Regions from separate parts of the Lysinibacillus sp. FSL K6-3209 genome, predicted to be linked through region 1. Evidence: predicted binding sites of a transcription regulator. Region 1 holds the regulator's gene; the other holds the start of a gene.
What was found. Region 1 encodes CtsR, which represses protease genes until heat stress. Its sites were predicted from a motif close to ATGGTCAATAAAGGTCAAACA; they were not measured.
Positions count from the first base shown of each region.

Region 1 (10,599 bases):
AAACATTACCTAAATTTTCACTACCTTCACCGTATATACCCCTGACAGTCATCCCTAAACGCGTCATTGCATTGATAATTTGATTCATCTGACCTGTCAATGTAAGTGCGGGAAGGTGCATCATAACCGAAGCACGTAAGCCGGTACCAATATTAGTTGGGCAACTTGTTAAATAGCCGAAAGTATCTCGAAATGCGTATGGCAAGGCTCCTTCTAAGGCTCGATCAATTTTGTTTGCTTCCTCGTATGCCTTTTGAAGTTGAAAACTCGCCGTCATACATTGAATGCGTAAATGGTCTTCTTCGTTCACCATAATGCAAATTGATTCATCTTCAGACAGCAACATGGAGCCGACTTGCTCTTTTTTTGCAAGCTGTGGACTAATTAAATGCTTCTCAACTAAAATTTGACGTTGTAACGGTGTTAAATCTTTTATGGAAAAATAAGAATATCTTTCTTGAAGTTTCGGACTGTCTTGAATGGCATGTGTCACAGCTTGCTCTACTTGTAATGCTTCATTTTCTGAAAAAACTAAAGGGAAACGATAGCCATCTAAGTTTCGAGCAAGTCGAATGCGTGTACTGATGACGATATCTGAATAATCATCCTCCATTTCCATCCATGCAGGTGTAGCTCGCGCTAAAAACGATTCAATCATCATGACACATCACCACCTTCGAATTGTAGCTGCTGTTCGAGATTTTTTGCTTCGTCGCGAAGCTTCGCTGCTTCTTCAAACTGCTCCTCGTCAACAGCGGCCTTCATGCGTTTTCGAATATCTTCAATTTGCTTTTTAATGACAAAAACATTGCTTCGAGCACCAGGCATTTTTCCTATATGCTGTGGCCCCGCTTGAATGCGATTAAATAGCTTTGGCAAATGCTCACTAAATGTGTCATAGCAACTGGTACATCCAAATTTACCTTCTTTTAAAAATCGCTTATACGTAAATCCACATTGTGGACATGTTTGTTGCTGAGGTGGCGCTTGCTGTTTTTCACCAACTTTTTGCCATGTAGGTGAGCCAAACCAATTGGATAACAATTGTTGAATCGATACAGGCTCTTGTTTAAACTCTGCATGGAACGGATGGAACTGCGAGGCACAGACATCGCAATAATGGTGCTCCACCTTCTGCCCATTTTGAACTTGTGTCACAGTTACTGTCGCATTGCGCTGCTTGCAATGTTCGCAAATCATTTCCCTCACCTCTTTACTTTTGCTTTTCGTATTTTATAGTGGTTAACATCGCTCGCAAAATTTTCGCTCGAATGCTATCCCGTAAAGGTAGCTGCAAATCTAAAGTTGAGCGGTCAACCGCTGCTAACATTAATTTCGCTTCACGCTTTGAAATAACCTGCTCATCAATTAAACGATATACTAAATCTTCCGCCACTGTTTGCGAGGCTCCACCTTCAATTTGTAGGAGCACATCATCGATCAAATCAATTTGTGAGTTTGCACGGACACGTAAAATTCGAATGTATCCACCCCCACCTCGTTTACTTTCAACAAGGTAACCCCGCTCGGCTGTAAATCTTGTATTAATTACATAATTTATTTGTGAGGGCACACATTGAAATTTATCTGCAATTTCACTTCGTTTAATTTCAATATGCCCTTCTCCACCTAATTCAAGTACTTGCTTTAAGTAGCCTTCTATGATGTCTGAAATATTACGCATGTTAGGAATACACCTCGCTTACCTCACTGACTTTGACTATCTTTGACTATCTTTGAGTATATTATACAAAACGCTTAAAAATAATTGCAATTATTTCGCACAGAGAAATGTCTAAAGCAATTGTAAAAGCTGATTGGCTTCTAAATAATTTTAACCACTCGAAAAAGTACTTATCGTTTAATGTACCCTTTTTCCTTATAGAAAAAACGCAAGCATATGCTTTTTGCATATACTTGCGTCATTAAAAATTATACCCAGCGACCAACAATCGGATAACGCCAAGGTTCCTCTGAAATCGCCTTTACAATACCGATAATTGGTACGATGTATACCATAGCGATAAATACTAGTAAGAAAGGTAAACCAATTAATACAAAGCTTAAAATACTAGCAATTACAATTAGAACACCCATTACGACTTGGAACAATAAAGCTTGCACAGAAACGTTTTTCACTTCTTCTTCCGAACTAATTAAGAAAAATATAATCGGCACTAAAAATGGCGCAAAAAACGCACTGGCATGTATGATGACCTTAGACCATTTTGTTTCCATCTATTCAACCTTCCCTTTTTTCTGTCTTTATTATTAATACTATTATTTACGGAGCAATACGCTAAATAGTTTCAAATCGTTTCGACAATTTTAAAATTAATTTGAAAGGTATGTGATACACAGATGGAATTTAACAGCACGCTTGCGAACGAGTATGAAAAAGGCATTCGTCGTACTTTACCGAGTTACGATACAATGCTTCGTTTAACGAAAACTTTTTATCAATCCGCTTTACAAGAGAATGCTAGTTTTTTAGTTGTTGGTTCGGGCAGTGGCAATGAAATACTACAGTTAGCTGAACAAAGGCCACAGTGGTCCTTTGTCGGTATCGACCCATCTTTAGCCATGTTGGAAATTGCAGAAAACCGTCTACACTCACTACCAAATGAGATTTCTTTACTACAAGGCACCATGCTCACTGCATCAATCCCTGCAACAAAGTTTGATGCCGCTAGCTGTATACTTGTACTTCATTTTATTGATACCTATGAGGAGAAACTTGCTACATTAAAAGGGATTGCAAACCATTTAAAATCTGGGGCACCCTTTGTGCTTGTTTCTAAATATGGACAGCTTGACTCTTCTGAAACAGAGCTACAGTTTGACCTATGGCGCGCATATTGGCTGCAGCACACAAAACTTTCTACTTCTGAATTAGCTAGCATGGAGCAGTCCATTCGCTCGCTTTCATTTATGCGGGAAGATGACATTGTTACGCTTTTACAGCAGGCAGGCTTTACACAGCCTTCACGTTTTTTTGCAACGACATTATTTGGTGGTTGGATATGCTATAAAGAGTAAGCTTCCATTCCTTCATGATGCATCCTTGCAACTTAGTGGTGTACTATTAAGTACATACTGGTACTAGATCTGACGTTCCAATGTCTCCTCTTACCTTTCACACCTTTGAAGGAGACTTCGTGCTTATTTAAAATGAGATAAACAGATTTGAGGTGAATGCCGTGATTCGCACGATGGCTATGACGAAAGATCAACAATTAATAAAGGACTTCCCACTTGATAACATTAAGCAAAACCATTACGAATGGTATTGGGTAGATTTTAGTTGCCCAACTACCGAAGAGGAACTATTGCTCGATACATTTTTTCACTTTCATCCACTTGCGATTGAAGACTGCTTAATGCGTTTACAACGACCGAAGCTGGATTTTTACGAAGACTATCACTTTTTCGTTATTCATAAATTGAATGAAGAAACGTTAATTGCTGAGGAATTAAATATTTTCGTTTCCGATCATTTTATTGTGACATTCCACAAAAATGAAGCACCTGAAATCGATAAAGTACAGAAGCTTTTAGAAGAGCAACCGAAATATTGGGAACGCGGAACCTTTTTCCTTACCTATCAAACGATTGATAAAATAGTTGATAGTTATTTCCCTCTCGTCTATAAAATTGAGGACCATTTGAATGCGCTTGAAGATGAATTAACTTATCAAAGTAATGTAAATGCAATGCAAATTGTTTTTGAATTCCGCAGTGATTTGCTCCATTTACGACGCACCATTTTACCAATGCGCGACCTATTATACCGAATACTTAATTCTTATCGCTTTGCTCTGAAAAAATCAGAAAGAGCCTACTTTGGGGATATTCACGACCATTTAGTCAAGCTTACGGAAATGGTCGAATCTAATCGTGAACTGACCGCAGATATGCGTGATAGCTATATGGCTATGAACTCTAGCCGAATGAATGGCATTATGATGATGCTTACGATTGTCTCCACCATTTTCATTCCATTAACATTTATAGCAGGAGTTTATGGCATGAATTTTGATAATATGCCTGAACTACATGGCCGTTACAGCTACTTTATCGTTCTTGGTATTATGCTATTGATTGGGCTATTTATGTTGGCATTTTTCAAATATAAAGGCTGGTTCAAATTGTTTAAACCGTAACTTAAAGCAGTAACAAAACAATGTTTTTGAAAAACAAAATCCGCGCATAGCTCTCTAGGGAAAATAGATATGAGGAACAACATCTTACATTAGTACATGTTGCAACTCATACTTTACCCACAGAAGGCGAAACGCGGATTTTTAATTTTAAATAGTTGGTTTTACTTGGGGAACTTTTAAATGTCTCCACTATAATTAATACGGACCTCGATCATCAACTTTATTTTCACCTTGCTGTGGGAATAAAAAGTATGCTAATACGCCCGATATTAGTGTTGCACAAATCGTTATTAATAGTTGGTTTAAGTCAGGTACCTCTGCATAATAGTTCGTTAACATATAAACAGATCCAATTGCTACAATTACCATCACAGGAATCACAAACTTAAAACGCTTCTTCTCCATGTCATACCTCCTCAATACGATTTCTTTCACATACATTTTTTGTTACGCTAAACAGTTCGTATTTTACATGTTTCCTAAATGAAATTCAAATTGCGCTTTATGAGCTAAAGGCTATTACTTAAAAGTAAATCTGCAACATGTCAGCCCTGAATGTGAAAAATTATAGAAATAAACGAAATTTTTAACCAAATACACTACAAAAAATAGTAGAATAGATTAAATACCATATATTCACCAAATTTACAAACCTAACAATATGTACACAAAGAGTCTTCGATACCTATATTATTATGGATTTATAAAGAATGGAGCAGACAACAATGAGTTGGTTTTCAAAAAAGAACAATTATGGTTATTCAATTACACTAACAACTGAAGAGTATAAACAACACGTACAATTAGATGTTTCTAATCATCCTAAGTTACAAAAACAATTACAACTATTAGACTTAACTACTGAAGATTTAGCCATCATTAAACAATTGCAACCATTAGTGAAAAATGTTATTCCTGAAATGGTCGATCAATTTTATGCAGCGATTAGCTTAAGCCAAAATTTATTAGATATTATTAACAGAACATCACAAATTGACCGTTTAAAAGTGACTTTACATAAGCATCTAAGTGATATGTTCGAAAGTCGTATTAATGACGACTACATTAAAGAAAGAAAGGCAATCGCTGAGACACATGTTCGAATTGGGCTCCAATCAAAGTGGTATATCGCTTCATTCCAATCATTAACTTCGACTTTTACAAACTTTACGAATGATTTAGATATTTCAAAGCATGATGCTATCCGTGCCATCAATGCCTTTTGTAAACTGATTAACTTTGAACAGCAACTTGTTATAGAGGCTTATGAAAAAGAAGAAGAACGGATTCGTAGCGTTGCAGATAAAACGAAGCACGCACTTGTTACTACAATTCAAAGTACGGCAGAAGAGTTAAATGCAATCAGCGAAGAAACAGCTGCTTCCCTTTTAGTCATCTCCTCTCAAACGGATGATATTGCAGTAGCCACTAAACAAGGTTTGAACTTCGTTGCCGATACACAAGACAAATCTAAACGCGGACAGCAGCAATTACAAGAACAAAATGACTTAATACATGTTATTTTGCAAAGTGTTAATGGCCTTGAAGTAACGATGAACCAATTGCGTACGTCGTCTCAAAAAATCTCTGAAATTGTTGGACTTGTTACAGGTATTGCAGACCAAACAAATTTATTAGCACTTAATGCTTCCATTGAAGCCGCTCGTGCTGGTGAGCATGGTAAAGGCTTTGCTGTTGTAGCAGAGGAAGTCCGCAAGCTTGCAGAAGAAACAAAAAGCGCTGTGCAAAACGTGTCACACCTGATAAAAGAAACAGAAAGTAATATTTCAACAATGGCGAATTCTGTTATCAATGTGGACCAAAAAATCCAACATAGCGTTGATACACAAACAAGCCTCTCGAAATCATTTAATGATATTGCTGAAGCAGTATCAGGTATTCAACAACAATATGTAAACACGGCTAAGGATATTTCAGCCATTTCAAATTTAATTACAGAGCTATCGCAAGGGGCAACACTCGTCTCATCTTCTTCTGACTCACTCATTAATGTTGTAAATGAATTAAATATATAACACAACTAAAAAAGGAAATTGATCACATCGTATCAATTTCCTTTTCGTTTTTAATGTGCCAAAGCACGTTTTTGCTTGCGGTGCTCTCGTCGAGCCGGACCTGTTTCAAACAGCCGTTTTTCAGCATCCGTTTCCGGGAAAATAGCAGGAACAGCCTTCGGTTTACCATCATCATCTACTGCAACCATCGTTACAAATGATTCGGTTGTTAATTTTTCTTCACCTGTCTCAATGTTACGTGAAATAACACGGACATAGACTTCCATAGATGAACGTCCTGTGGATGACACAATACTTTCAATTTCAAGAATATCACCTACATGCGCTGCTGATAAAAAATCAACAGAATCAATGGAGGCAGTGACAACATGCCCTTTTGCATGCTTCATCGCTGTAATTGCGGCAATTTCGTCAATATAAGCTAACACTCTTCCACCAAAAATGGAATTATGATTATTAGTATCCGGTGGTAATACGAGACGCGTTTGAACCGTACGTGATTGGCTCATAGGTACAGCATTGGTTGTCATAGTTCTAGTTACTTCCTTTCATGTAATGTCCTTTCGTCATCGTATCGTAGAAAAAGAATGGATGCAAATTTAGAATGATTTTTTCATCGTTATAAACTTCATATCCGTCATTTCTTCAATCGCCCATTTAATACCCTCTCGACCGTAACCACTCATTTTCACACCGCCATATGGCATATTATCGACCCGGAATGTTGGAATATCATTAATAATAACAGCACCTGCTTGTAATTCATCGGCTGCACGTAATGCATCTGGTAAGACATTCGTAAAAATTCCTGCATTTAATCCAAGTTCTGACTCATTCACTAGTCGAATTGCGTCGTCTAATGTTTCATATGAAACAATTGAGACGATTGGCGCGAAAGTTTCCTGACAAACAATTTTCATATCGGCAGTCACGTTTGTCATTACTGTTGGTGTTAATGTTCGTTCTGTAAATGTTCCACCCGTAGCAACGACTGCACCTTGAGACTTCGCTTCCTCAATCCATTCACGAATACGACTAACTTCATTCGGATTAATCATGGCACTGACATCTGTATTTTTATCGAGTGGATCACCGACAACTAACTTTTCCGTTTGAGCTACAAATGCTTTTGTAAAAGCATCGACAATCGAGGCATGTACATAAATACGCTGAAGCGAAATACACACTTGTCCCGCAAAGCTAAACGCTCCGCTAACACAACGTGCGACAATTTTTTCAATAGGGGTCGACGGCTCAACAATAACCGCCGCATTTGAGCCTAGCTCTAACGTTACTTTGCGCAAGCCTACTTTTTCTTTTATGCTTAATCCAACTTTACCACTTCCGGTAAAGGTTACTTTTTTCACGAATGGATGCGTTACGAGTGGATCACTTAGCTCAACACCACTACCCGTAACAATTTGTAGCACACCATCTGGTAATCCTGCTTCTTTAAATATTTCCGCCATTACAATTGCACTAAGTGGTGTTTGCTCTGCTGGCTTTAACACGACCGTATTCCCCACAGCAAGGGCAGGTCCCAATTTATGCGCAACTAAGTTAAAAGGAAAGTTAAACGGTGTAATGGCAGAAATAACGCCTAATGGCTCACGCTTTGTCCAGCCAATGCGGTCGCCAGCTCCAGGCGCAGCATCCATCGGTACCGTTTCCCCTTTCACCTGTTTCGCTCCTTCGGCTGCAAACTGATAGGTTGCAATCGTGCGTTCTATTTCAGGTAAACCTGCTGAAATAGGTTTACCCGCCTCTTGTGCTAAAATTTCGGCCAATTCGTCTTTTCGACGTCGCATAATGTCGACTACTTTATATAAAATTTCGGCACGGTCGTATGCAGTAGTTTGTTTAAATGAAAGAAAGGCATTTTGGGCACCTTCAATTGCTTGCTCAACATCTGAAACAGATGCCTTTGCAACCTTTGCAATCATCTCACCGTTATAAGGCGAGGTTAATTTATAGGTTTCCTTCGCTTCTTGCCATTGTCCATTTATCCAAAGCTTTGTTTCGTTCATTTTCAATACACCTCCGAATATTCTGTTCCTCTTTAGTTTATCATGAAGTGCTGGAATTTGACGCTACTGCTGCTGCGGTCATGGCGGATATCATCGCCGCCTGTTGTGCTTGAATTAGTAATTCAATAGATGACATAATTGCCATAGATAATGATTGTTGCACTTTAGCCATATCATAAATAGCCATTTGAACCGCCATAAACAACACAAATTCTTGATGCCACTTCAATAATTTCATTCCCTTTAATTCATGATACAAATCAATAATTTGCTGTAGCTGTCCTGAATTTAATTGAAGGATGGCTAAAAAACCGAGTAGTGGATAATGCATATACTTTATTTTGACACCTTGCTTCTTTAAATTATCGCGAATTGTCGCCACAGTAGATACAAGGTTACTGTCATATGTTGCAGATAAAAAGGTTAAAATTTGAGATAACCATTGTAGTTCATTTCCCGCACTAAATTGATACGTGCGTAATTCCTTATAATAACGATTCATCGTTTCAGCGCGTAAAACAACATCGTCATTCGGGCTACTTAAAAGCACAGTATATGGGATATCATCAAAGGAAGTGAGAAAGCGGTGATGTTTGCGAATAGCTTCATATAAAGCTCTTGCCGTCTGTGCATGCGCCCTTTTGTCATTTTCATTTTCTGTTAAAAATTGAGCACCTATAAAACTAAAGTTTCCTCTTTTAAAATGAGCTTCTTTTAATATTTTTTCGTTATTTAATAACGTCTTTACCACCTGTTCGGTATTGTCTTGCTCCATCATATTGGCTGCAATGCTGAACCCTATTGATGTACGCAATGGCGACATCCATGATGTTTGATTCTTCATTTCTTCTATAACAGCTTTAAACTTTTCCGTATCAAACATTTTCCCTGCTGCAACATATGTGCTGGCAATAGCTAAAATAATTTTGCGATCAACTGCCCAGCCTGCAACCTTCGATACAGCCTCTACCGTTTGTGTAAATTGGTTTTCAATTATAACAATATTCATCTTCCGCACACTCCTTTTCACTATTTACGTAATATTCTGTTGTAAAGATTCAATCTTTTTGTAACAAATAACATAAAAAGTAAACTTAAATTAATGTAAGAATAAGGGATTATATGGTTAAATAACGATAATAAACGATGAATGGGGGGCTTTATTATGATTGAAAAAACCATAAAGAAATACTTATTCACCCAAACTTTACAGCAACGAATACAGCTTTATTTATTATTGCGAAATTCTACAACTAACGTAAGCCTACATACTCTTTTCCAAAAAAATTAGCATAAAAAAACAGCGACAAAAATGCTTTTTGCCGCTGTCCCTAACTATTCGATTAAACCTAGCTCTTTTAACTCTTCTGTCGAAAAAGCTCTAGACCTTGTTAAAAATCGTTTACCTTCTACGCCTTCAAGAGAGAACATACCACCTCTGCCGTCAACGACGTCTAAAATAATTTGTGTATGCTTCCAATAATCATATTGGTTTTTGTGCATATAAAATGGTGTACCCCCTACCTCACCTAAACATATATCCTGCTCACCTAATATTAAGTCACCGTCAGGATAACACATCGGAGAGGAACCATCGCAGCATCCCCCTGATTGATGAAACATAACTGGTCCATGCTTTTCCTTCAATAATTCGATTAGTGCCAGCGCTTCTTCTGTTGCTAAAACACGTTCAACCACGCGTTAGCACCTCCTTACTAATTAAAAGAAACCAAGTTTGTTTTCGTTATAGCTTACTAATAAGTTTTTCGTTTGTTGATAATGCGATAGCATCATTTTATGTGTCTCACGACCGATTCCTGACATTTTATAGCCACCGAACGCTGCATGTGCAGGATATGCATGGTAGCAGTTCGTCCAAACACGCCCCGCTTGAATACCACGTCCAAAACGATAAGCTGTATTCATATCACGTGTCCAAATGCCTGAACCTAATCCATACAAAGTATCATTGGCAATTTCCAATGCCTCTTCTTTTGTTTTAAATGTTGTCACTGCAACAACTGGGCCAAAAATTTCTTCTTGGAAGATACGCATCTTATTGTGCCCTTTGAAGACAGTTGGTTTAACGTAGTAACCATTTTCAAAGCCTGCCCCTACATTATTTTTCTCGCCTCCAATTAGACATTGTGCACCTTCTTGCTTACCAATATCTAAGTAAGACAGAATTTTTTCCATTTGCTCACTTGAAGCCTGTGCCCCCATCATTGTATTCGGATCTAATGGATTCCCAACTTGAATCGCTTCAACACGTTGTAATACACGCTCCATAAACTTGTCATAAATCGATTCTTGAATTAATGCGCGTGAAGGGCATGTACAAACTTCACCTTGGTTCAGGGCAAACAATACAAA
Region 1 is NZ_CP150264.1:4,454,679-4,465,277, forward strand. Features, by position in the region: gene MHH88_RS21730 (protein arginine kinase) at 1-661, opposite strand, end outside; gene MHH88_RS21735 (UvrB/UvrC motif-containing protein) at 658-1,200, opposite strand; gene MHH88_RS21740 (CtsR family transcriptional regulator) at 1,214-1,684, opposite strand; gene MHH88_RS21745 (DUF4870 domain-containing protein) at 1,933-2,238, opposite strand; gene MHH88_RS21750 (class I SAM-dependent methyltransferase) at 2,362-3,039, shown strand; gene corA (magnesium/cobalt transporter CorA) at 3,201-4,163, shown strand; gene MHH88_RS21760 (hypothetical protein) at 4,359-4,568, opposite strand; gene MHH88_RS21765 (globin-coupled sensor protein) at 4,889-6,199, shown strand; gene MHH88_RS21770 (acyl-CoA thioesterase) at 6,250-6,729, opposite strand; gene MHH88_RS21775 (aldehyde dehydrogenase family protein) at 6,799-8,226, opposite strand; gene MHH88_RS21780 (DUF4003 family protein) at 8,267-9,235, opposite strand; gene MHH88_RS21785 (DUF779 domain-containing protein) at 9,562-9,924, opposite strand; gene adh (aldehyde dehydrogenase) at 9,946-10,599, opposite strand, start outside.

Region 2 (10,599 bases), 700 kb from region 1:
CCATTTGCCCTTTATCAATGCTCTGAATACCCGCACGAAAAATTTCTGCATTATAAGCAGCACAGTTTAATACAAGTGCTGTAATACCAGAAACCATATAACCTAATGAATGACCAAAAATTGTTGGAATAACCGCTAAATGAATTAGTAAAATTTGCACAAGCATTGGTGTTCCACGGAATAAATCCACATATAGTTTAGATGGCCAGTAAATTAATTTATTTTGCGATAGTTTTCCTAAACCTAATAGTAAGCCTAAAATAATACCACCAAAATAACCGCTGAGTGTTAAAATGATTGTTATACCTATACCACGTATAAACATATCACGGTAGTTCCAAACTATGTCCCATTGTAAATCAAAGATGTCCATCAGAACCCCTACTTTCCCATTCAAATTCTCTACTATTAAATCCCCTAATAAATCAAATGAGCCGCTAGCATGATTAGGGCTAACGGCATCGTTTATTACTTAAAGTCCTGACCAGTAATTTCTGCTAATTTACCATTGTCTTTAATTTTTTGTAGACCTTCATTTAATAGTTTTAATAACTCCGTATTGCCTTTTTTCACCATAAAGCCATAGTATTCTTTTTCAAATGCATCATCTTCAATTACTTTAAGTTTTGCATTTGGATTTGCCTTGATATATTCATAAATAACTGCATTGTCGCCAATTGTTGCATCTACGTTACCGTTTAACATTTCTTGAATAGCAACAGGTTGGTTTTCAAATGCCATGATGTTTGTACTTGCATCACCTTGTAATTTTTTTGCTGCCATATGACCCGTTGCATTAATTTGTACAGAAATCTTTTTATCTTTTAAATCTGCTAAAGACTTAATATCAGAATCTTCTTTTACAACGATTAATAATTGAGATTCATAATATGGTTCTGTAAAATCAAATGATGCTTTACGTTCTTCATTGATCGTAATACCAGAAGCACCGATATGTGTTTCACCATTTTTAATTGTTTGGAATACTGGCTCCCAGCCAATGTTTTCCCATTCTACTTTAAAGCCCATTTCATCCGCAATCGCTTGCAAAATATCGACATCTAATCCCACAATATTCCCTTTATCGTCAATTGACTCGAACGGTGCAAATGTAGCCTCTGTTCCTACCTTATACACCTTGTCCTTCGCGCCACCATCAGCCGGTGCATCACCAGTAGATGTATCTTCTTTAGCACCGCAGCCCGCTAGCACAAGCGTAAATGCCGCCACAATCATCAATAACGTCCAAAAACGTTTTTTCATAGTTTTTCCCCCTAAACATTTAATGATTTTCCGATCACTTCATTTTTCTCAATTCGGAAATGTTAGACTATTAGGTCAATTATAGTGTCAATAGAGTTGATATACAATACGATTTCGTATAAAAGTGATTATTTTTTCATAAAAATGAATTTTACTAAACATAATAAAGAAAAATTATGTAATAAAAACAAGATGCTTGTCGCAAAATGTATACTTATGCAATTTTAAGATTGTTTTTATACAGATTTTAGATATTTTGGAGCACAAAAAAAGAATCCCCTCAGATAGGATTCTTCTTTTGGGCTAGCGTGCTAGCCTCACGTTCGGTATGTTCACTAAAAAACTTTTTGGAGTTGTTGCTTTTTGAAGGTTTAGAAAGGAATAAATCTGGGAATAATGCCTACGGGACAATATTCCCCCCTATTCCTCTCTTTCTCCCCTAAGCAGGCTGCTAAACTACTTATAGGAGAACGAGCTATAAAAGTATATCAAATAATCAGTAAAATGGCGCCCTCGGAGGGAATCGAACCCCCAGTGCAAGAACCGGAATCTTACGTGTTATCCATTACACCACGAGGGCAATTGAACATAAAAAAAAAGTACTCACTCTAAGGCTTTACGGTAAAGCATCATGTAGATAATCCTCATTTCAGAAGCATACCTGCAAAATAGTGTACTGTACTTTAACTTACGACCTTTCCATTATACAAACGTCTTGCCCATTTTTCAACTATAAATTATTATTTTTGTTATGTATTTTATTTTTTAATATCAGCGTTAATATTTGACCTTCCCTGACTATAATGTGTATGATAAGGTTACAACTGAAATATAATGGATGATTTCAGTAAAAGTATTCGAATTTAGCTTTTTAAGGAGGATTTAACATGAATTTAATTCCTACAGTTATTGAACAAACAAGTCGTGGTGAACGTGCTTATGACATTTATTCACGACTACTAAAAGACCGTATTATCCTATTAGGTAGTGCGATTGATGACAACGTTGCAAACTCAATCGTTGCACAGCTTCTATTCTTAGAAGCAGAAGATCCAGATAAAGATATTTCTCTTTATATTAACTCACCAGGTGGTTCGATTACAGCTGGTATGGCAATCTACGATACAATGCAATTCATCAAGCCAAAAGTACAAACAATTTGTATTGGTATGGCTGCATCTATGGGTGCATTCCTGCTTGCTGCTGGTGAACCTGGTAAACGTTATGCATTACCAAATGCAGAAGTAATGATTCACCAACCACTTGGTGGTGCACAAGGTCAAGCGACTGAAATTGAAATTGCGGCAAAACGCATTTTATTCCTTCGCGAAAAATTAAATGGTATTTTATCTGAACGTACAGGTCAGCCATTAGAAGTCATTTCAAGAGATACTGACCGTGATAACTTCATGACAGCTGAACGTGCGAAAGAATACGGCTTAATCGACCATATTTTTGTACGTAACGAACGCTAATTAGAAAAACCGCTAAGCTCAAATGACTTAGCGGTTTTTTAATGGGTGCTAAGCACTCACGTAAGACATAAAACATCCGCTCACTAGCGAGAGTCGCAACTTTCATGTGTGTCCGCGCAACGGCCATATTAAAAACCTCTAAGCTCTTGTGACTTAGAGGTTTTTGATTAGTCTTCCTTTTCAATAAGCGCAGCTAAGGATGAAACCGCTTGCTCTGCATCGCTACCTTCACTGCTTAAAACAACCTTTGTGCCTTTTGCAATGGCTAAGCTCATTACACCCATAATGGATTTGGCATTTACTTTTTTATCGTCTTTCTCAAGAAAAATATCAGCGCTGAAACGATTTGCTTCCTGTACAAACAACGCTGCTTGTCTAGCTTGAAGTCCTAATTTTAATTTTACCTGGACTGTTTTTTCAGTCATTCGCAATACTCCCCTTCACTACCGTTCATCTATTAGTATTATATTACCTCACTTAACTGCAGAAGAACAATAAGCGATTGTGCTCGCTTTCATATCAAATACGCATGAAAACTTAACCGCCTATCTTTTCACCTCTTCTTAATGCATCTGCTATTTCGTCTATTTTACGCAATCGATGATTGACTCCTGATTTACTAACCGTTCCACTTGATACCATTTCACCAAGTTCTTTTAACGTCACATCTTGGTATTCCACACGTAGGCGTGCAATTTCGCGCAGTTTTTCTGGCAACTGATCCAAGCCAATGGAATTTTCGATAAATCGAATATTTTCTACCTGACGCAGTGCAGCACCTATCGTTTTATTCAAGTTTGCTGTTTCACAGTTGACAATCCGATTCACACTATTGCGCATATCGCGTAATATACGAACATCTTCAAATTTCATCATGGCTTGATGGGCTCCGACAATATTTAAAAAGTCGGAAATCTTTTCTGCTTCCTTTAAGTATGTCACAAAGCCCTTCTTGCGTTCAATGGTTTTTGCATTCAATTCAAATTCATTCATTAAATCCATTAATGCCTCACCGTGCTCTTTATACAAAGAATAAATTTCTAAATGATAGGCAGACGTTTCAGGATTATTTACCGAGCCACCTGCTAAAAACGCTCCACGTAAGTAGGCTCTTTTATGACCACTCTTTTTTATCAGCTCTTTAGAAATCGTATGATTAAATTGAAAATCATCTGAAATAATAGCTAAGTTAATGAGCAATTCACGTGCACCTTCACGTACACGACATATATACACATTATTTTTTTTCAATCGCATTTTCTTACGTACAAGTAGCTCCACATTATATGGATACAACTTCTTCATTATCGTATAAAGCCTTCGTGCGATTGCAGCATTTTCGGTTTGCACGTCTAAGCTAAGTTGTTTGTTAGCAAAAGATAACGAACCATTCATACGAATTAACGCGGATACTTCCGCTTTCATACAGTAATCGTCCGCTTCTACCTGTGTAAGCTCTTTTTTTGTTTCTGAAGCAAATGACATAGCACGCCCCCCTTTCGACCTTTATTTCTATGTATATGTTCATCTTACCATATACAACAAGCATTCTTTAGGACTCTATTGTAGGCTTCCTTACTTTTTGGGTAAGATTTTTGCATAATCCACAAGCCATTTTGCAACATTTGCCGCATTATGGCGAACTGTCCCATCAGGTCGAATGGTTGCAATATCTCGTTTAATAACCTCTAATCCCATACTTTCAAGCTTTCCTACATCAAATGTTACGGGCTCTGCACATTCTTCTTTATACAGTTCTTTAACAGGATGTGGCAGTTGCTCATCATTGACTAAAATAGAATCGATAAAAGAATTACCAACATGCTTGTGTATTGCTTGCACATGGTCCCCTGCTGTATAGGAAATTGTCTCACCTTTTTGAGTCATTAAATTACATACATAAATTTTGCGGCCCCTTGCTTTTACAACAGCCTCCCCAATTGCTTTCACAAGCAAATTCGGAATAATACTTGTATATAAGCTTCCAGGTCCTATTAAAATATAGTCTGCCCGATGAATTGCCCGTATTGCTTCTGGTAGCGGTTGCACATTTTCAGGCACTAAAAAAACGCGGTTAATGCGTTTTGATGCTGTCGGGATTTTAGACTCACCTTCAATTATTACGCCATCTTCTAACTCGGCATGTAAAGTAATCTTTTTATTTGCAGCTGGAATCACTCGCCCATGTACTTTTAGCACTTTTCCCATCTCACTAATAGCATGGCTAAAATCCCCAGTGATATCTGTTAAAGCCGTTAACATTAAATTACCTAAAGAATGACCGTTCAAATCATCTGATACTGAAAAACGATATTGAAACATTTGCTCAACAAGTGGCTCCACGTCTGATAATGCAGCGATGACATTGCGGACATCCCCAGGTGGGGGAATATCATAGTCATCACGTAGACGTCCTGAGGAACCACCATCATCCGCAACGGTTACGATTGCAGTGATATCAAACGGGTGATGCTTTAAACCACGCAGTAACGTGGAAAGGCCAGTACCACCACCTATTACAACTAGCCTTGTATGCTTTTTCCCCATTCACTCAATCCTTTCTTCGATTGATGTCACGGTGCGATATCACAGCATTTTCATTTTTGGCTAAGCAAGCACCAAAATATTCTGCCAACGTCACCGAACGATGCTGTCCTCCTGTACAACCAAAAGCAATGACAAGTTGTGATTTCCCCTCTTGTTTATAAAGCGGTACCATAAATTCAAACAAATCCGTTAGTTTTTGAATTAGGATTTGTGTATCCTCTAACGCTAATACATAAGAAGAAACTTCTGTTTGCAAACCTGTTTTATGGCGCAATTCCTCCACATAATATGGATTTTTTAAAAAGCGCACATCAAATACTAAATCTGCATCTATTGGCATACCATGTTTAAATCCAAAGGACATAATATTAATTGAAAAAGTATGATCTGCATCGCTTGCAAATTCATTGACGATTTTCTCGCGTAGCTCTTTTGGTTTCATGTTGGATGTATTGTAAACAAATTTAGCGCGACCTTTTACTTCGGATAGAAGTACGCGTTCTTGTTTAATACCATCTAACGGTAAACCAGTAACAGCTAATGGGTGTGCACGTCTTGTTTCCTTATATCGTCTTACAAGCGTTTGATCATCTGCATCTAAAAATAAAATGCGAGCTACGATATCGCCTTCTTTTAATATATGGTCAAGCGCACCAATGAGCGAATCAAAAAAGTCACCGCCACGCATATCCATGACTGCGGCAATACGTGTAATATTTTTACCTGAATCTCTAAGTAAAGTTAAAAAAGTTGGGAGTAACGCTGGTGGTAAATTATCAATACAGTAATACCCTAAATCCTCAAAGCTTTGAATAGCTACGGTTTTTCCAGCTCCAGACATTCCTGTAATAATGACCAATTCATGTGTACATTGTTGACTTTCAACCACCACTGTCATGCAGCTCCTTTATTGTTCTATTGATATTTGTATTTTTTCATGAAGTAATTCAAAATCCTTCGTGTATTCGAATGTACCGTACTGAATGCCTGATTGTGATACAGCAAATTGTAAATTTGTTCGGTCACCTTCAGCCATTGGCAAATGTTTCAAATCCTCAATTGGGTGCCATGCAAGCTTACCTTCTCTTGTTTCTTCGAATGGTACACCTTCTATATCCTTCGCTACAAAAGTATACAACATCCATTCATCTACCTTAACGTTATCTTCTTTAATAACCATCGTATAGACACCTTTTAAATGCGCTTTCAATGGGATTACATTTGTTTCTTCCTGAAACTCACGTAATGCGGCCTCATAAATAGACTCACCGCTCTCCATTTTTCCGCCTGGTGCTACATACCAGCCACGTCTCGGCTTTTGAAGTAATAATACTTGGCCGTCTTTTACGGCTATCAAGTTTGCAATTCTTTGCATAGGCACACCTCTAATCTCTTTTGCATTCTATTTTTATTATAGCAAGACCTATCAGAGTTTGTCCTCATTTCACAACTATGGAATCTTGCGCAAAAAAATGATTATATCAACTTAATCCAAAGGGTTTTGAATTCATGCAGAAAAAGTCAACACATCTTTCAATAACCATTATTTTACACTACCCCTTATACAACTAGTATACAGTTTTCTACTGTAAGACATGACATATCCAAAAATAATAAGCATTATTATTGCGTAAAAAACCACTTCGCTTCCCGCGGGCACGACCTAAGCCACAGGAGTCTAAGTGGATTTAGCTACTTGCAACGCTTTAAGAATTCAGAATTGTTTGGGTGCCTGGCACTAAAAATAGGTTGCTCCCACCTGATTTAGGCGGAAACAACCTACTAAAAAAATAAAAGGGGGATTGCTAATTACAGTATTTATATTACACCTTTTATATGTCATTCAAGTTACAGCAATATTAAAACCGTATTAAAAATTTGTATTTTTTTCCGGTAATAACGGCCAATTACAATACACTTTCACAATTGTTTAGACCGTCACTTGGTATAACTTATTATGCGTTAATTTTCTCTAATAACTCTTCAACATAATGTTGTGCTGCTTGCGCTGCAATACTGCCATCGCCAGTCGCAGTAACGATTTGACGAAGCGTTTTTTCACGCACATCCCCAGCAGCAAAAATACCTGGTACATTTGTTTCCATATTGTCGTTAGTCACAATATAACCAGCTTCATTTAAAATGCCTAGAGATTCAAAAGGTTTTGTTAATGGCAACATCCCAATGTAAATAAATACGCCATCAGCCGCAAATTCAGATTCTGTGCCATCGACAGTTGATTGCAATGTAACGCTGCCTACTTTACCATCAGCTTCGTTAATTTCTTTCACTGTTGCATTCCAAATGAAATCAATTTTGTCGTTTGCAAATGCACGATCTTGTAGAATTTTTTGTGCACGTAATTTATCACGACGGTGAACAATTGTTACTTTATCAGCAAAACGCGTTAAATACACACCTTCTTCAACAGCAGAATCTCCGCCACCTACGACAACGAGATTTTTTTGTTTAAAGAATGCACCATCACATACGGCACAGTAGCTGACACCACGTCCACCAAGCTCTTTTTCGCCAGGTACACCCATTTTTTTATATTCTGCACCAGTAGAAAGGATAATTGAGCGTGTTTTATATTCCTTAGCACCAGATTTTATCGTTTTATATTCTTCACCATCGATGATTTCTGAGACATCACCGTAAGCATATTCAGCACCAAATTTTTTCGCATGTTCGAACATTTTAGTAGATAGCTCTGGCCCTAAAATAGTATCAAATCCTGGATAGTTTTCTACTTCTTCCGTATTCGCCATTTGTCCACCAGGGATACCACGTTCAATCATTAATGTTGAAAGATTTGCACGTGATGTATAAACAGCCGCAGTCATTCCGGCAGGACCTGCACCAATAATTACAACATCATAAATTTTTTCTTCTGACATACTTACTTCCTCCTAAACTTGTAATACTTTTTTATAATAACGTTCAGTATGTTCATCGTATGTGAAAGCATGAAGTTATTCAACTAAGTTGCTCACAACTTCAATTTAACTCGTTGGTAAGTACATTAATATTTCATCTATATATTTCGATAATGTTGCTACAGATATGCCATATTGCTCTGCGATTTCTTTTTTCGTCACCTTCAACATGCGAGATGAGCGGAATAAAAAGTCATTTGCACCTGCAATAGCAGCCGGATTTGTAAAGCGATAATTTTGACTAAGTGCTTGTTCACAAAGCACGAACCACATTTGGAACATCGGTGCGACGATTGTCGTCAATTTTCCATAGTGCTCCAACAAAATCTCGGGTACACGTACGGCTCTTAAAAAACTTGCCTCTACTTTGTTTTTCTCATCAAACTGATGGCCTAGTGCATAAGCTAAAAAAAGCTTTTCAAAAGCACCAAATTGCTCTACATCTATCCATTTAGGATGCGCAATGATTTCCTGCTTATGCGCTGTTCCTCGTAATAAAAATAAGCCAAATAAACGATCACTTATATACTCACTTTCAAGCTTCGCTACAATGAAGTCACGATCATGCTCTAATGCGTCAAGCTCATATGTATTTTCCTGCTGACGCCAAGGTTCAAAACCTTCTTTATCTGGATCTAACTCAAGCAACTGCTCCCAAGCATTTTTGGCAATATCATCGTAACCAGAAAAGTAGGCCGCATGAGATAACCAAAAGTAAAACCCTGGATCACCTAAATAACCACGCTTCTGCATGCTTCGTAGCCATTTAAATGCAGTTTCATATTGACCAATCAGTGCAAGCGTTGCGCCCAATTTGTAACGATGATCCCAAGCATAAGGTTGAATTTTCACCAATACTTCTAAAAGAGCATTTAATTCCTCATCATTTTTCTCATAGTAGGCAATAACCGTTAGATTACACAATGCATGGAGATTCCCTTTATTCTCACGCAAAACCGTGTTCAAAATCGCTTTAGCCTGTTCCGCTTCACCTACATAAAAATAAGCTAAAGCTAAATTATTGTACGCTGACCAAAATTCCGGTCTATCTTCTACTAATTGTTCTAAAATATTGATTGCTTCTGGAAAGTCACCCTTTTCCATGCAACGACGTGCTTGCTCTTGACGATATAAATCCTCGCCACTGCCTTCAAGCTCTTCATATTCATTGTGCTCAAAAGCAACAAAGTCTAATATCTCTGCCGCTTCGTCCGCATATGCACCCTCAGGTTCCATTTCTAAGTATTGCTCTGCAAAGCGTTTGGCATCTTGAATAATGCCGACACATCCTGATACCTCAGCCATATAAAAAATAATTTCCGGCTCATTTGGGTCTAATTGATAGGCACGACGAAGCAGATCATAGGCTTCCTCAAAACCTTGACCTTCTAACTCTACAATCGCTAATTGCAATAAAATCATTGGATCATCTGGACTTAAATCTACAGCACGTTGTAAGTATTTATAGGCTTTGTCCATTTGACCACTATTCATCGCTTGAATTGATTTTTTATAATAATAGTCGCCTGTTGGAATGAACGATACGACATTCGTTTGCTTCTCTTTTTGACGTTTCTTTTCCAAAATATTTCCTCCGAAACAAGAAATAAGGAACGCATTATACGTTCCTTTTTACAGTAACTTATATTATACCATACAATAAGCGATATGCTGTTATTTCTCCTCGTGACGTTTTTCCAACACATGTAATACGTCAAAAACATTTACTTTTTGTTCTTGCAGTAAAACTAATAAGTGGTAAATTAAATCAGCCGCTTCCCATTTTACTTCTTCTGCATCACGATTTTTTGCACCAATAACTACCTCTGTAGCTTCTTCCCCAACTTTTTTACAAATTTTATCGATGCCTTTATCGAATAAATATGTAGTATATGCACCCTCTGGCATTTCTTGCTCACGTTTTTCAATTACTTTAACTAGCTCAGGGATAATACTAACCGAACCAACTTTTGCTTTTTCTTGCAGTACCTTCGTAAAGCAAGATGTTGTGCCATTGTGGCATGCAGGACCAGCAGGAAGTACTTCTACAACTAATGCATCGCCATCACAGTCTGCTTTAATGGACACTACTTTTTGTACGTTACCACTCGTCTCTCCTTTATGCCAAAGCGCTTCACGAGAACGTGAGTAAAACCATGTTTCGCCTGATTCTAATGTTTTTTCTAATGATTCTTTATTCATATAGGCTACAGTTAATACTTCTTTTGTATTGGCATCTTGCACAACTGCTGTCACAAGACCTTTATCGTCAAATTTAATGTTCTCTATCATCTTACTGCCACTCCTTTTTCACGTAAGTATTGTTTTACTTGCGCTACACTCGTTTCTTTGTAATGAAAAATGGATGCTGCAAG
Region 2 is NZ_CP150264.1:3,757,954-3,768,552, forward strand. Features, by position in the region: gene MHH88_RS18285 (amino acid ABC transporter permease) at 1-373, opposite strand, end outside; gene MHH88_RS18290 (basic amino acid ABC transporter substrate-binding protein) at 469-1,263, opposite strand; tRNA gene MHH88_RS18295 (tRNA-Arg) at 1,769-1,843, opposite strand; gene clpP (ATP-dependent Clp endopeptidase proteolytic subunit ClpP) at 2,151-2,738, shown strand; gene MHH88_RS18305 (HPr family phosphocarrier protein) at 2,906-3,163, opposite strand; gene whiA (DNA-binding protein WhiA) at 3,276-4,223, opposite strand; gene MHH88_RS18315 (YvcK family protein) at 4,314-5,285, opposite strand; gene rapZ (RNase adapter RapZ) at 5,290-6,183, opposite strand; gene MHH88_RS18325 (8-oxo-dGTP diphosphatase) at 6,193-6,660, opposite strand; gene trxB (thioredoxin-disulfide reductase) at 7,241-8,185, opposite strand; gene MHH88_RS18335 (tetratricopeptide repeat protein) at 8,291-9,808, opposite strand; gene hisIE (bifunctional phosphoribosyl-AMP cyclohydrolase/phosphoribosyl-ATP diphosphatase HisIE) at 9,899-10,516, opposite strand; gene hisF (imidazole glycerol phosphate synthase subunit HisF) at 10,513-10,599, opposite strand, start outside.
Region 2: the regulator CtsR is predicted to act here: its motif matches at 2,045-2,065, upstream of clpP (ATP-dependent Clp endopeptidase proteolytic subunit ClpP).